One region of the Enterobacter adelaidei genome, then DNA from elsewhere that is predicted to be linked to it. Evidence: predicted binding sites of a transcription regulator. Region 1 holds the regulator's gene; each other region holds the start of a gene.
What was found. The regulator CRP, encoded in region 1, controls carbon source genes, mostly activating them, when cyclic AMP is high. The targets are predictions, from matches to a motif close to ATGTGANNNNNNTCACAT.
Positions count from the first base shown of each region.

Region 2: a site for CRP is predicted at 1,965-1,982, ahead of AAHF05_RS00725 (PTS mannitol transporter subunit IICBA). Genes of this name have one in related genera too.
Region 3: a site for CRP is predicted at 1,764-1,781, ahead of AAHF05_RS10965 (sugar transporter). Genes of this name have one in related genera too.
Region 4: a site for CRP is predicted at 1,376-1,393, ahead of AAHF05_RS02340 (glycine dehydrogenase). Genes of this name have one in related genera too.

Region 1 is NZ_CP154353.1:4,248,698-4,251,840, forward strand. Features, by position in the region: gene AAHF05_RS20740 (YheU family protein) at 1-1, shown strand, start outside; gene AAHF05_RS20745 (phosphoribulokinase) at 32-901, shown strand; gene AAHF05_RS20750 (OsmC family protein) at 968-1,372, opposite strand; gene crp (cAMP-activated global transcriptional regulator CRP) at 1,684-2,316, shown strand; gene AAHF05_RS20760 (YccS/YhfK family putative transporter) at 2,374-3,143, shown strand, end outside.
Region 2 is NZ_CP154353.1:134,817-137,959, forward strand. Features, by position in the region: gene AAHF05_RS00725 (PTS mannitol transporter subunit IICBA) at 1-1,708, opposite strand, end outside; gene AAHF05_RS00730 (DUF3302 domain-containing protein) at 2,366-2,722, shown strand; gene AAHF05_RS00735 (HlyD family secretion protein) at 2,725-3,143, shown strand, end outside.
Region 3 is NZ_CP154353.1:2,251,945-2,255,087, reverse strand. Features, by position in the region: gene AAHF05_RS10975 (PhzF family phenazine biosynthesis protein) at 72-863, opposite strand; gene AAHF05_RS10970 (PhzF family phenazine biosynthesis protein) at 891-1,679, opposite strand; gene AAHF05_RS10965 (sugar transporter) at 1,857-3,053, shown strand; gene AAHF05_RS10960 (MarC family NAAT transporter) at 3,138-3,143, opposite strand, start outside.
Region 4 is NZ_CP154353.1:478,596-481,738, forward strand. Features, by position in the region: gene pmbA (metalloprotease PmbA) at 1-745, shown strand, start outside; gene cybC (cytochrome b562) at 787-1,173, shown strand; gene AAHF05_RS02340 (glycine dehydrogenase) at 1,494-1,832, shown strand; gene AAHF05_RS02345 (SFCGS family glycine-rich protein) at 1,843-2,205, shown strand; gene AAHF05_RS02350 (DUF4312 family protein) at 2,208-2,507, shown strand; gene AAHF05_RS02355 (DUF4311 domain-containing protein) at 2,530-3,143, shown strand, end outside.

The DNA.
Region 1 (3,143 bases):
ATCTTTAAACCTTTCCAGTCAGGGAGTTGCTATGTCTGCCAGACATCCGGTTATTGCCGTTACGGGGTCGAGTGGTGCGGGAACCACCACCACCAGCCTCGCATTTCGCAAGATTTTCGCCCAGCTGAATCTCCGTGCGGCGGAGGTCGAAGGCGACAGCTTTCACCGCTATACGCGCCCGGAGATGGACATGGCCATCCGTAAAGCGCGCGATCTGGGTAAACACATCAGCTACTTTGGCCCGGAAGCCAATGACTTCGGCCTGCTGGAGCAAACCTTCGTCGAATATGGCAAGAGCGGCACAGGGCAATCCCGCAAGTATCTGCATACTTACGATGAAGCCGTGCCATGGAACCAGGTGCCGGGTACCTTTACCCCCTGGCAACCCCTGCCGGAACCCACTGACGTGCTGTTTTATGAAGGGCTGCATGGCGGCGTGGTAACTCCCCATCACGACGTGGCGCGCCATGTGGATCTGCTGGTTGGCGTGGTACCGATCGTTAACCTGGAGTGGATCCAGAAGCTGACGCGTGACATGAGCGAGCGCGGCCATTCACGAGAAGCGGTCATGGACTCCGTGGTGCGCTCCATGGAGGATTACATCAACTTCCTGACGCCACAATTCTCCCGTACCCATATTAACTTCCAGCGAGTACCGACAGTCGACACCTCCAACCCATTCGCGGCCAAAAGCATCCCGTCGCTGGATGAGAGCTTTGTGGTGATCCATTTCCGCAACCTCGAAGGCATTGATTACCCCTGGCTGCTGGCCATGCTGCAGGGCTCGTTTATTTCGCACATGAATACATTAGTGGTGCCGGGCGGAAAAATGGGGCTGGCGATGGAGCTCATCATGACGCCGCTGGTACAGCGGTTGATGGAAGGGAAGCAGATCGCGTGATCATATTCCCTCTCCCGGTGGGAGAGGGTTAGGGTGAGGGCATCAACACGCACGATGCCCCATCAATCACGCCTCGATCACTTCATACGAATGTGTGATTTTTACTGCTTTCTCCAGCATTAACGCCACAGAGCAGTATTTCTCCGCAGACAGGTCCACCGCGCGTGAAACGGCCGCGTCTTTCAGTTCTTTACCGGTGACTACAAAGTGCAGGTTAATATGGGTGAACAGGCGTGGTGCCTCTTCACGGCGTTCCGACGTGAGTTTAACTTCGCAATCCGTTACATCATGACGGCCTTTTTGCAGAATCGAGACCACATCAATCGCGCTGCATCCACCGGCAGCCATCAATACCATCTCCATCGGGCTTGGTGCTTTATCGCCGGAGTTACCATCCATCAAAACCTGGTGCCCTGAAGCGGACTCGCCCAGGAACGTTAAACCTTCAACCCATTTCACGCGCGCTTGCATATTCATTAACTCCAACGTTGCATTTTTGGTGACAGATTACGCGTGCGTTACATTTCTCGCAATGGAAGGCGACCTGCATCATGCTGAAGCGAGACACCAGGAGACACGCGGCGAAAGCTATGCTAAAACACTCAGGATGCTACAGTAATACATTGACGTTACACATGTATGCAGAGGACATCAAACTTTACTGGCTGCGAAACGTTACGATAGCCGACTTCCCAGGGTATGGGTAAGAATTCGATTGCAACCCCAGAGTCCGGATGCATCTGATGACTCTGGTGACAGCTTATAACAGAGGATAACAGCGCATGGTGCTTGGCAAACCGCAAACAGACCCGACTCTCGAATGGTTCTTGTCTCATTGCCACATTCATAAGTACCCATCGAAGAGCACGCTGATTCACCAGGGTGAAAAAGCGGAAACGTTGTATTACATCGTAAAAGGCTCGGTGGCAGTGCTGATCAAAGATGAAGAAGGGAAAGAGATGATCCTTTCTTATCTGAACCAGGGCGATTTCATCGGTGAACTGGGCCTGTTTGAAGAAGGCCAGGAACGTAGTGCCTGGGTTCGTGCAAAGACAGCATGTGAAGTGGCTGAAATTTCTTACAAGAAATTCCGTCAGTTGATTCAGGTTAACCCTGATATCCTGATGCGTCTTTCTTCCCAGATGGCTCGCCGTCTGCAGGTTACATCTGAGAAAGTGGGTAACCTCGCCTTCCTGGACGTTACCGGTCGTATCGCGCAGACTCTGCTTAACCTGGCAAAACAACCTGATGCGATGACCCACCCTGACGGCATGCAGATTAAAATTACCCGTCAGGAGATCGGCCAGATCGTCGGCTGCTCCCGTGAAACAGTGGGCCGTATTCTGAAAATGCTGGAAGATCAGAACCTGATCTCCGCCCACGGTAAAACCATCGTGGTCTACGGAACGCGTTAATTCCACTCAAACGGCGTGCCATCGCAAGGTGTCACGCCGTTTTTGTCTCTCTTCCCCATGTGGCGTAGGCTGATTTATCACCCGGAAGTTAACTATGCACTGCGACAAACGCTGGTGTTGTGTCTTCCTGTAGCCATCGGCCTGATCCTCGGACATCTTCAGCAAGGTCTGCTGTTTTCTCTCGTGCCCGCCTGCTGCAACATTGCTGGCCTGGACACACCGCATAAGCGCTTTTTTAAACGTCTGATTATTGGCGGCTCGCTGTTTGCTGGCTGTAGCCTCGCCGTGCAGCTCTTACTCGCCCGCGATATTCCGCTGCCGTTAATCCTGACCGTGCTGGCGATGACGCTCGGCGTCACCGCCGAAATCAGTTCCCTTCATGCGCGCCTGCTTCCCGCCTCACTGATAGCGGCCATCTTCACGCTGAGCCTCGCGGGTAACATGCCGGTGTGGGAGCCGCTACTGATCTACGCCCTGGGTACGCTGTGGTATGGGCTGTTTAACTGGTTCTGGCTGTGGCGGGAACAGCCCCTGCGTGAATCATTGAGCCTGCTCTATGTGCAACTTGCGGATTACTGCGAGGCCAAATACACCCTGCTCACCCAGCATACCGATCCGGAAAAATCGTTACCGCCGCTGCTGACGCGCCAGCAAAAGGTGGTGGATCTGATAAGCCAGTGTTATCAGCAACTACACATGCTCGCCGCCAACAAGAATCACGAATACAAACGGCTGCTGCGTATCTTCCAGGTGGGGCTGGATCTGCAAGAACATATCTCCGTGAGCCTGCATCATCCTCAGGAGGTGCAAAATCTGGTCGAGCGCAG
Region 2 (3,143 bases), 520 kb from region 1:
ATACGACGCCGGTTTTCAGCACGCGATCTTTCGCTTCAACCGTACCGTGCGGAACCGCGATGGATTCACCCAGGTAGGTTGGCGTCAGTTTTTCACGTTCCAGCATCGCATCAACGTATTCAGGTTGAACGTAGCCACCTTTCACCAGTTGCTCACCGGCAAAGCGAATCGCCTCTTCTTTGGTAGCAGCAGTACGACCGAGGAAGATGTTCTCCGCACCCAGTTTGAACAGGTGGGCGTTGCTCTCGTCGAAACTGTCCTGCAGGCTGGAGCGCACTTTCACTTCGTTGTCTTCGTGACGCTGCGCGGCAACCAGACGCTCGGTCAGGCTGGTGTACAGGCCGCTGTCGAGGAAGTTGGTCAGCGAAATATGCTGTGCCTGCGGAACCTGACGCATGGCGCGTTCGGTCAGATCGCGGTGCGTGATAACCAGGTCCACATCCGGTGGCAGACTGTTGATGGCGCTGTTGGTCACAGAGATGTTAGTCAGACCCGCATCCTGCACTTTCTTACGCAGCACACCTGCACCCATTGCGCTGGAACCCATACCGGCGTCACAGGCAACGATGATTTTACGCACGTGGCTCAGGTCGTTAGAGACATCACCAGCCGCCAGCGGTGTAGCACCTTTGGATTCCGCTTTCATGTCGTGCATACGACGGGTAGCCGCTTCGATATCATCATCTTCTTTCAATTTGCTGGTTTTCAGCAGGATAGAAGAGACCACGAAGGAGACCGCCATTGCTGCACAGATAGCCGCGATGTTTGCGAAGTAAGCCCCTTTTGGCGTCATCGCCAGTACCGCCAGGATAGAACCCGGAGACGCCGGAGAAACCAGACCACCGCCCAGCACGCTCAGTGTGAACACACCGGTCATACCGCCGAGGATAACGGCCAGGATCAGACGCGGATTCATCAGCACGTACGGGAAGTAAATTTCGTGGATACCACCCAGGAAGTGAATGATAGCCGCACCGCCCGCAGACTGCTTCGCGCTACCGCGACCAAAGAACATGTACGCCAGCAGAACACCCATACCCGGGCCCGGGTTCGCTTCAATCAGGAAGAAGATGGATTTGCCAAGCTCATGAGACTGCTGAATACCCAGCGGTGAGAAGATACCGTGGTTGATGGCGTTGTTAAGGAACAGGATTTTCGCCGGTTCAACAAAGATAGACGCCAGCGGCAGCATGTCGTGCGCAACCATGAAGTTAACGCCTGCTGCCAGAATTTTGGACAGCACTTCAACCGCAGGGCCAATGCCGAGGAACGCCAGAATCGCCAGGATCATACCAATGATGCCTGCGGAGAAGTTGTTCACCAGCATTTCGAAGCCAGAGCGAATCTTACCGTCTACCCAGGAATCAAAGTGTTTGATTGCCCAACCGCCCAGAGGACCCGCAATCATTGCGCCCAGGAACATTGGCATATCCGCACCGACAATCACACCCATGGTTGTGATTGCACCCACTACACCGCCACGGTCACCGCCCACCAGACGACCACCGGTGAAACCGATGAGCAGCGGCAGCAGATAAGTAATCATTGGGCCAACAAGTTTCGCCAGCGTTTCGTTAGGCAACCACCCTGTCGGAATGAATAATGCGGTGATGATACCCCACGCGATAAACGCGCCGATATTTGGCATCACCATGTTGCTGAGGAAACGACCAAAGCTTTGTACTTTGATCTTGAAATCGGATGACATAAAACACCCCTTCTTCTGTTTACGCTTAGGCTTGCGGCCCGAGGTTTATTGTTAATGTGAGGCGGCAGAGGTAGCCGGGCCCTGTTCATGCTGTGAAATCTGGCACTGAATCGTTCAACTGTCCAGATGACGAAAATTTGTGTGATTCGTGTCACGTAAATGTAGGGGGTGTGGATATCAATGTGGTGATCTGAATCACAAAGTAAGTGGGCAAAAAAAATACGATGACGAAAAATAGAGCAGAAACGACCCTTTTTTGTGATTTTTGTCACATTTGATCCTGGCGGATTTGTCTCTGTATTGTGACTTATTTCACAAAATATTTTTATGCAGAATTCTCCGGCTGTGATCCTTAACAAATTCTGTCTTGCGATTTAGCGTCAGGATGGCATGGGGCGACACAGAAAGCTAAAAAACCACTTTTCAGATGTGGTATGGCGAAAAGTGTAAACGTGGATTACGCTCATATTGTAAGGTTAAGTCTATTATTATTCAGGTTATATTTTGACACGTTTATAAACTTGCATGGAGATATTATAAAAATCCATACTCCCCGGCTGCTGAAATAGCAAGTGATTACTGTTCCTATAAAAAATTAATTAGGTTGCGTACCGTTTTATTAATTTAATGAGTTGACGTTGTTTAAGTGAGGAGAATATGTTTCTCAACTATTTTGCGCTGGGCGTATTGATTTTTGTATTCCTGGTCCTTTTTTACGGCGTCATAGCCATTCATGACATCCCGTATAATATGGCCAAAAAACGTAACCATCCCCATGCCGATGCGATTCATACGGCAGGATGGATTAGCCTGTTTACGCTCCATGCTATATGGCCGTTCCTGTGGATCTGGGCCACGCTTTACCGTGAAGATCGCGGCTGGGGGATGCAGAACCACATCTCGAAGCCTGATGAGGTACCGGGCATGGATGCACTGACCAAACGCGTGGCGGAGCTTGAACAAAAGCTGGCAGCGGCACAACCCACTGCTGATAAGAACACGCTGGAGCGCTAATCATGGATCTGTTGATTATTCTGACCTATGTGGCATTTGCCTGGGCCATTTTTAAAATATTCCGTATTCCCGTTAACCAGTGGACGCTCGCCACCGCGACATTAGGCGGGATATTTATTGTTGCCGGACTTATCCTGTTAATGAACTATAACCACCCGTATACCTTTACGGCTCAAAAGGCGGTTATTTCTATTCCGATTACGCCGCAGGTCACCGGGGTGGTCAGTGAAGTGACTGATAAAAATAATCAGCTCATTAAAAAAGGTGAAGTGTTATTTAAACTTGATCCAGGTCGCTACCAGGCGCGTGTAGACAGACTCCAGGCTGACCTGGTCACTGCGACGCACAATATCGACAACCTTAAGGCACAACTGTCGGAAGCGGTCGCCAATACCACGCGGGTGTCTGCGGAACGCGATCG
Region 3 (3,143 bases), 2.0 Mb from region 1:
GTGAGACTAAACTTCAACATAGCGCAGCCCTGCCATGGTGCTTCATAGTATTAACTTATAGCGATCCACTCTTAGCGTAAATAGATACGCCCTTTCAGATACAAGGTCGCCTGGCCGCCAATTAACACCCGGTCGCCCTTCAGTTCGCAGCGCAGATCCCCGCCGCGATACGACACCTGGCGGGCATTCAGTGAGGTTTTACCCAACCTCTCGCTCCAGTATGGGATCAGCATGCTGTGGGCGGATCCTGTGACCGGATCTTCCGGCACCCCTTCACCCGGGCAGAAGAAGCGACTGACGAAATCGTACTCATCACCCGGCGCCGTCACGCAAACCATTTTATCCAGCGGGAGCATCGCCGCGATGTCCGGCGTTAGTGCTTCCACCGCCTCCTGGCTCTCCAGCACCACCATGTAATCTCGACCAACGCGCACCTCTTTCGCCTCTGTGATGCCCAGCGCGCTAAACAGTACCGCAGGTGGGTTATCGACCCCCTCCGTTGACCACGCAGGGAAATTCAGGGTCAGCCAGTCGCCGCTGCGTTTTACCGTCAGTTCACCGACAAAGCGCGTGGTGAAGGTGATTTCGGTATGAGGGTAATCAAGGTATTCGAAAATAACGTGTGATGCCGCCAGCGTGGCATGGCCGCACAGGTTAATTTCATCCAGCGTGGTAAACCAGCGCAGCTCAAACCCGTCGTCGGTTCGTACAAAAAAAGCTGTCTCAGACTGGTTATGCTGCTGCGCCATTTTGAGCAGCGTCTCGTCCGGCAACCACTCTTCCAGAGGACACACTGCTGCCGCATTGCCGCCAAACGTTTTGTCACTAAAGGCATCCACCAGATAAAATTCAATTTCCTGCATTGTCTCTTCCTCTCTTGTTATGGGTATTCAGCGCAGAAAAACTGTGCCTTTTAAATAAAGTGCGGCCTGGCCGCTCATCAGCACGCGTGAGTCTTTCAACTCGCAGCGGACATCCCCGCCGCGTGCGGAAACCTGACGAGCAAGCATCGTCGTTTTACGCAGTTTTTCACTCCAGTAAGGAATGAGCATCGTATGTGCAGAGCCGGTAACCGGATCTTCCGGGACGGACACCCCCGGCGAGAAGAAGCGGCTGACAAAATCATATTCACCGTCTCCCCGTGCCGTTACCGTCACTTTATGTTCGCCTGGCGTCATCGCGGAGATGTCTGGCGCGAGCGCTTCGACCTGCTGGCGATCGTCCAGCACGATGAGCCAGGCCCGGCCTTTACGGGCTTCAGCGTAGTGGCTGATCCCCAGGGCCGAGAGCATCTCCGGCGGGGGCGTCTCTTCATGAGTTGGGCATGCCGGGAAATCCAGTGTCATCCAGTCACCTTCACGGCTTACCGTCAGGCGGCCAGATGCGGTATCAAAGTGGATCCGCGAGTCGGGATAATCCAGTTCGGTAAACAGGACATACGCCGCCGCCAGCGTGGCGTGACCGCAGAGATTCACTTCCGTAAGGGTGGTAAACCAGCGTAGCTCAATCCCCCCTTTACTGCAGACGAAAAAAGCCGTCTCCGACTGATTATGCTCTTGCGCCATTCTCAGCAAGGTCTCATCGGGTAACCATGTCTTCAACGGGCAAACCGCTGCCGGATTGCCGCCAAAGGTTTTGTCCCTGAAGGCATCAACCAGATAAAAATCAATCTCCTGCATTGTCTTACCGCCTGTTTTTATTATGTTGTTCTTTTATATTCAATGAAAACGACGTTCCCGGCTACCGCTTTCATAAGGTAAATATTGAGATCTGCATCACATAATGATTGAGTTTTCACCATTTAACGTTTTAAGATCGACATCTCTTCTTTTCAGCAACGAATCTCCGACATCCCTATGACAACGAACACAGTTTCCCGCAGAGTTGCGTGGCTACGGGTGGTCACGCTGGCTATTGCCGCATTTATTTTTAACACCACAGAATTTGTTCCGGTTGGGCTGTTGTCTGATATCGCGGAAAGTTTCCAGATGGAAACGGCGCAGGTGGGCATTATGTTGACCATCTACGCCTGGGTGGTGGCGCTGATGTCCCTGCCGTTTATGCTCATGACCAGCCAGATGGAGCGGCGTAAGCTGTTAATCGGTCTGTTTGCGTTGTTTATTGCCAGTCACGTTTTGTCGTTTATGGCGTGGAGCTTTACCGTGCTGGTCATTAGCCGCGTCGGTATTGCCTTTGCCCACGCGGTGTTCTGGTCAATAACCGCGTCTCTGGCTATACGGCTGGCACCGGCCGGCAAGCGTGCCCAGGCGCTGAGCCTGATTGCCACCGGTACGGCGCTGGCGATGGTATTGGGTCTGCCTATTGGCCGCATCGTAGGGCAATATTTCGGCTGGCGTACCACCTTCTTCGCCATCGGCATGGGGGCACTGATCACGCTGGTTTGCCTGATCAAACTGCTGCCGACGCTGCCAAGCGAACATTCTGGCTCGCTGAAAAGCCTGCCGCTGCTGATGCGTCGCCCGGCGTTACTGAGTATCTACCTGCTTACCGTCATTGTGGTGACGGCGCATTACACGGCGTATAGCTACATTGAGCCGTTTGTACAGGTTGTGGCGGGCTTTAGCGCCAACTTTGCCACGGTATTACTGTTAATCCTCGGTGGAGCGGGCATTATTGGCAGCATTCTGTTTGGTAAGCTGGGTAACCAGCATGCCTCCACTCTGGTGAGTAGTGCCATTGGCCTGCTGCTGGCCTGCCTGCTGTTACTGATGCCCGCGGCGGGAAGTGAAAACCATCTGGCGATCCTCAGCCTGTTCTGGGGGGTGGCGATCATGATTATTGGTCTGGGCATGCAGGTGAAAGTCCTGGCCCTGGCACCCGATGCGACGGACGTCGCCATGTCACTCTTCTCGGGGATTTTTAATCTGGGCATTGGCGCGGGCGCGCTGGTGGGAAATCAAATTAGCCTGCATGTGTCGATGTCGGCGATTGGCTATCTGGGCGCTATTCCGGCACTGGTGGCGCTTGTCTGGTCGGTGCTCATTTTCCGTAAATGGCCGGTGGCGCTGGAGGAACAGGGTCAGCACGGGTGAGCCTTCTTGCCGGGTGGCGGCTTCGCCTTACCCGACCTACAAAACCCGTAGGCCCGTGCAAGCGAAGCGCCGCCTGGCAAGACATCAATG
Region 4 (3,143 bases), 860 kb from region 1:
TGACTACGCCTACACCATTGGCCGTGCGCTCGGTGATTTGCAGTCTCCGGAGTGGGTGGGTAAAGAGTGTGCCGAACGCACGCTGTCACGCCTGTCACCGCGCAAACTCTCCACCATGAAAGCCCCGGTGATTTTTGCCAATGAAGTGGCGACCGGCCTGTTTGGTCACCTGGTCGGGGCCATTGCCGGTGGCTCTGTGTACCGTAAATCAACCTTCCTGCTCGACTCACTGGGCAAGCAGATCCTGCCGGAATGGCTGACCATCGAAGAACACCCGCATCTGCTGAAAGGACTGGCCTCCACACCGTTCGACAGCGAAGGCGTGCGCACGGAACGTCGCGACATCGTCAAAGACGGCGTGCTGACCCAGTGGCTGTTGACCAACTACTCCGCGCGCAAGCTGGGGCTGAAAAGCACCGGTCACGCGGGTGGTATCCATAACTGGCGTATCGCCGGACAGGGCCTCAACTTTGCGCAAATGCTCAAAGAGATGGGCACCGGTCTGGTGGTGACCGAACTGATGGGCCAGGGCGTAAGTGGTATTACCGGGGATTACTCTCGCGGTGCGGCGGGCTTCTGGGTGGAAAACGGCGAAATCCAGTATCCGGTAAGCGAAATTACCATCGCCGGAAACCTGAAAGATATGTGGCGCAATATTGTTACGGTCGGTAACGATATTGAAACACGTAGCAATATACAGTGTGGTTCTGTACTTCTGCCGGAAATGAAAATCGCCGGCCAGTAATACCCGTAAAGGCGTTTTAATAATAAAAAAGGAAGTGAGCAATGCGTAAACATCTGTTAGCGATCGTCGCGGCTTCAACGCTGGTTATTGGCTCTTCTGCGTTTGCTGCCGATCTTGAAGAAGACATGGGCACCCTCGGTCAAAACCTGAAGGTGGTGCAGAAAACCGACAATGCGGCGGAAATGAAAGACGCACTGACCAAAATGCGTGAAGCGGCGCTGGACGCCCAGAAAGCGACACCGCCGAAGCTGGAAAGCAAAGCGGCAGACAGCGCGGAAATGAAAGATTACCGCCACGGTTTTGATATCCTGGTCGGCCAGATTGACGGTGCGCTGAAGCTGGCAAACGAAGGTAAAGTGAAAGAGGCGAAGGCGGCGGCCGAGCAGTTCGTGACCACCCGCAATACCTACCACCAAAAATACCGCTAACAGAGACTGCATCTGACACAACAGCAAGGCGAGGGCGAAATGCCCTCGCTTTTTTTATGCGTCGTAATAAGTAAACCCTATCGCTGTCACATTTCTGCGACTCCCTTGCCAGATGTTTTCGTTTTCTTCCCTACCGTTTTGCCAATGGATTGCGTGATATTCATCACGTAAATCCAGCGAATTGTCATTATTCACCGCATTTATGTGGCACAGATCACTGCTGCGGCTCGCCTTTCCACTTCGAAGTGGAAAACAACTCGCTACAAACATTTCCCACCCAACGTTAGTTTTATTCCAGAGCCATTAACGGGGTAAGACGAGTGATTAACGGAGCGGTAATGAACGACGTTGGGGATCAGGCGAAGCAAACAGAGCAGCTCGCTAACACCATGCTGCAGCAGGTTTATGACCTGCTGGCCCGGCACAACATCATCCCCAACGCAGTACAGGAACAGATGCTGACCTCCCACGTTCGCGCAATGGCGCACCGGTCGGTGACCGGCGAGCCGCTGCCGGAGGTTGAAGCGGAGCTGTTTGACGAAATTTCACCGGATTCAATGCGGCTCGCCCGTGAAGTGGTCGCGCAGTTTGGCAATCTTCCTGATGAAGAAGCCTGGCTGCTCTCCGTTCACTTTGAAGTCGCAAAAGACAACCTTTAAGGAGCAATACATGGAACAGATTACAGTCGTGATTGGCGATCGCCTGGGTAAAGGTCAGAAAGTGGCTGCAGGTGTGGAAAAAGCCGGTGGACGCGCGGTTGTCGTACCGGGTATGGCGGCAGACATGAAGCTGGGCGACGTCATGAAAGCGGAAAACGCCACCTTCGGCATCTCCTTCTGCGGCAGCGGCGGCGCGGGTGCCATCACTGCACAAACCAAATATGGCTACAAGGCCAAATACGGTATGCGTTCAGTGGAAGAGGGCGTGACCGCTATCAACGAAGGCTGCAACGTGCTGGGCTTTGGCTTTATGGATAAAGAAGAGCTGGGCGAGCGTCTGGTACAGGCGTGGCAGAAGAAATACGGCGCATAAGCATGAAAGAACAATTCACGACCACGGTGAGAGTGAAGGGGAAAGGCGACGCCAAAGCGCGCGCCTTTGCCGATGCGCTCAACCACGTTCAGGCCGCGGTGATGAAAGCGTCACCGCATATCTTACTGCGTATTGAGCCACAGGATGTGCAGGTCGTTCAGGCGCAAGAAGCGGTGCGTAAAGAAGCGTTTCTGTTCTTCTTTTTGCGCCGGGAAAGACGGACCTACAGCGTGGAGCTGGATGTGACCGTCAACGTGACCGCCATCAATCTCGATCGGGTGGATTTCGTCACGCAACGCTGATTATTCATAAAAGGGCAGACTGATGTTCTTAATTATATTAATAAAATCGCTCATCATTGGCGGCCTGGTAGGCGTCGGTGTCGGAGCCGGGGCTGCACGCATGTTTCATGCGCCTACCACACAGGGTATGGGCGCGTTTCGTACGTTGGGAGAACTGAACTCCTGCGAAGGGGATCCGGCTTCTCACTTCTCCTTTGGGTTAGGCTTCTTCTTTAACGCCTGGGCCTCTTCCGTGGCCGCAGGTGCCTTCACACAGGACGTAGACCACCGCATCATCCCGAACTGGGGTGCTGCTGCACTGATGATCAAAAACCGCAACGTCGGCGAAACGCTGCATGATCCCCGCAAAATGGCGATTGCCTGCGGCATCATCGGCATGATTGTCGTCACCTTCCTTAACTTGACTGCCTCGTCTGTTCCGGCTGCGCTGCAGGTCACCGCCGTGAAGGTACTGGTACCGGCGGCAAACCTGCTGGTGAATACCGTGATGCCGGTGATCTTCTGGCTGGCGGCCATCGACGCGGGCAAAAAGTCGGGTTTCTGGGCCACCATCTTCGGCGGCGCGGCGCAGCTGATTATGGGGAACGCCGTACCGGGCCTGGTACTGGGTATTCTGATTGGTAAAGGTGTTGAAGA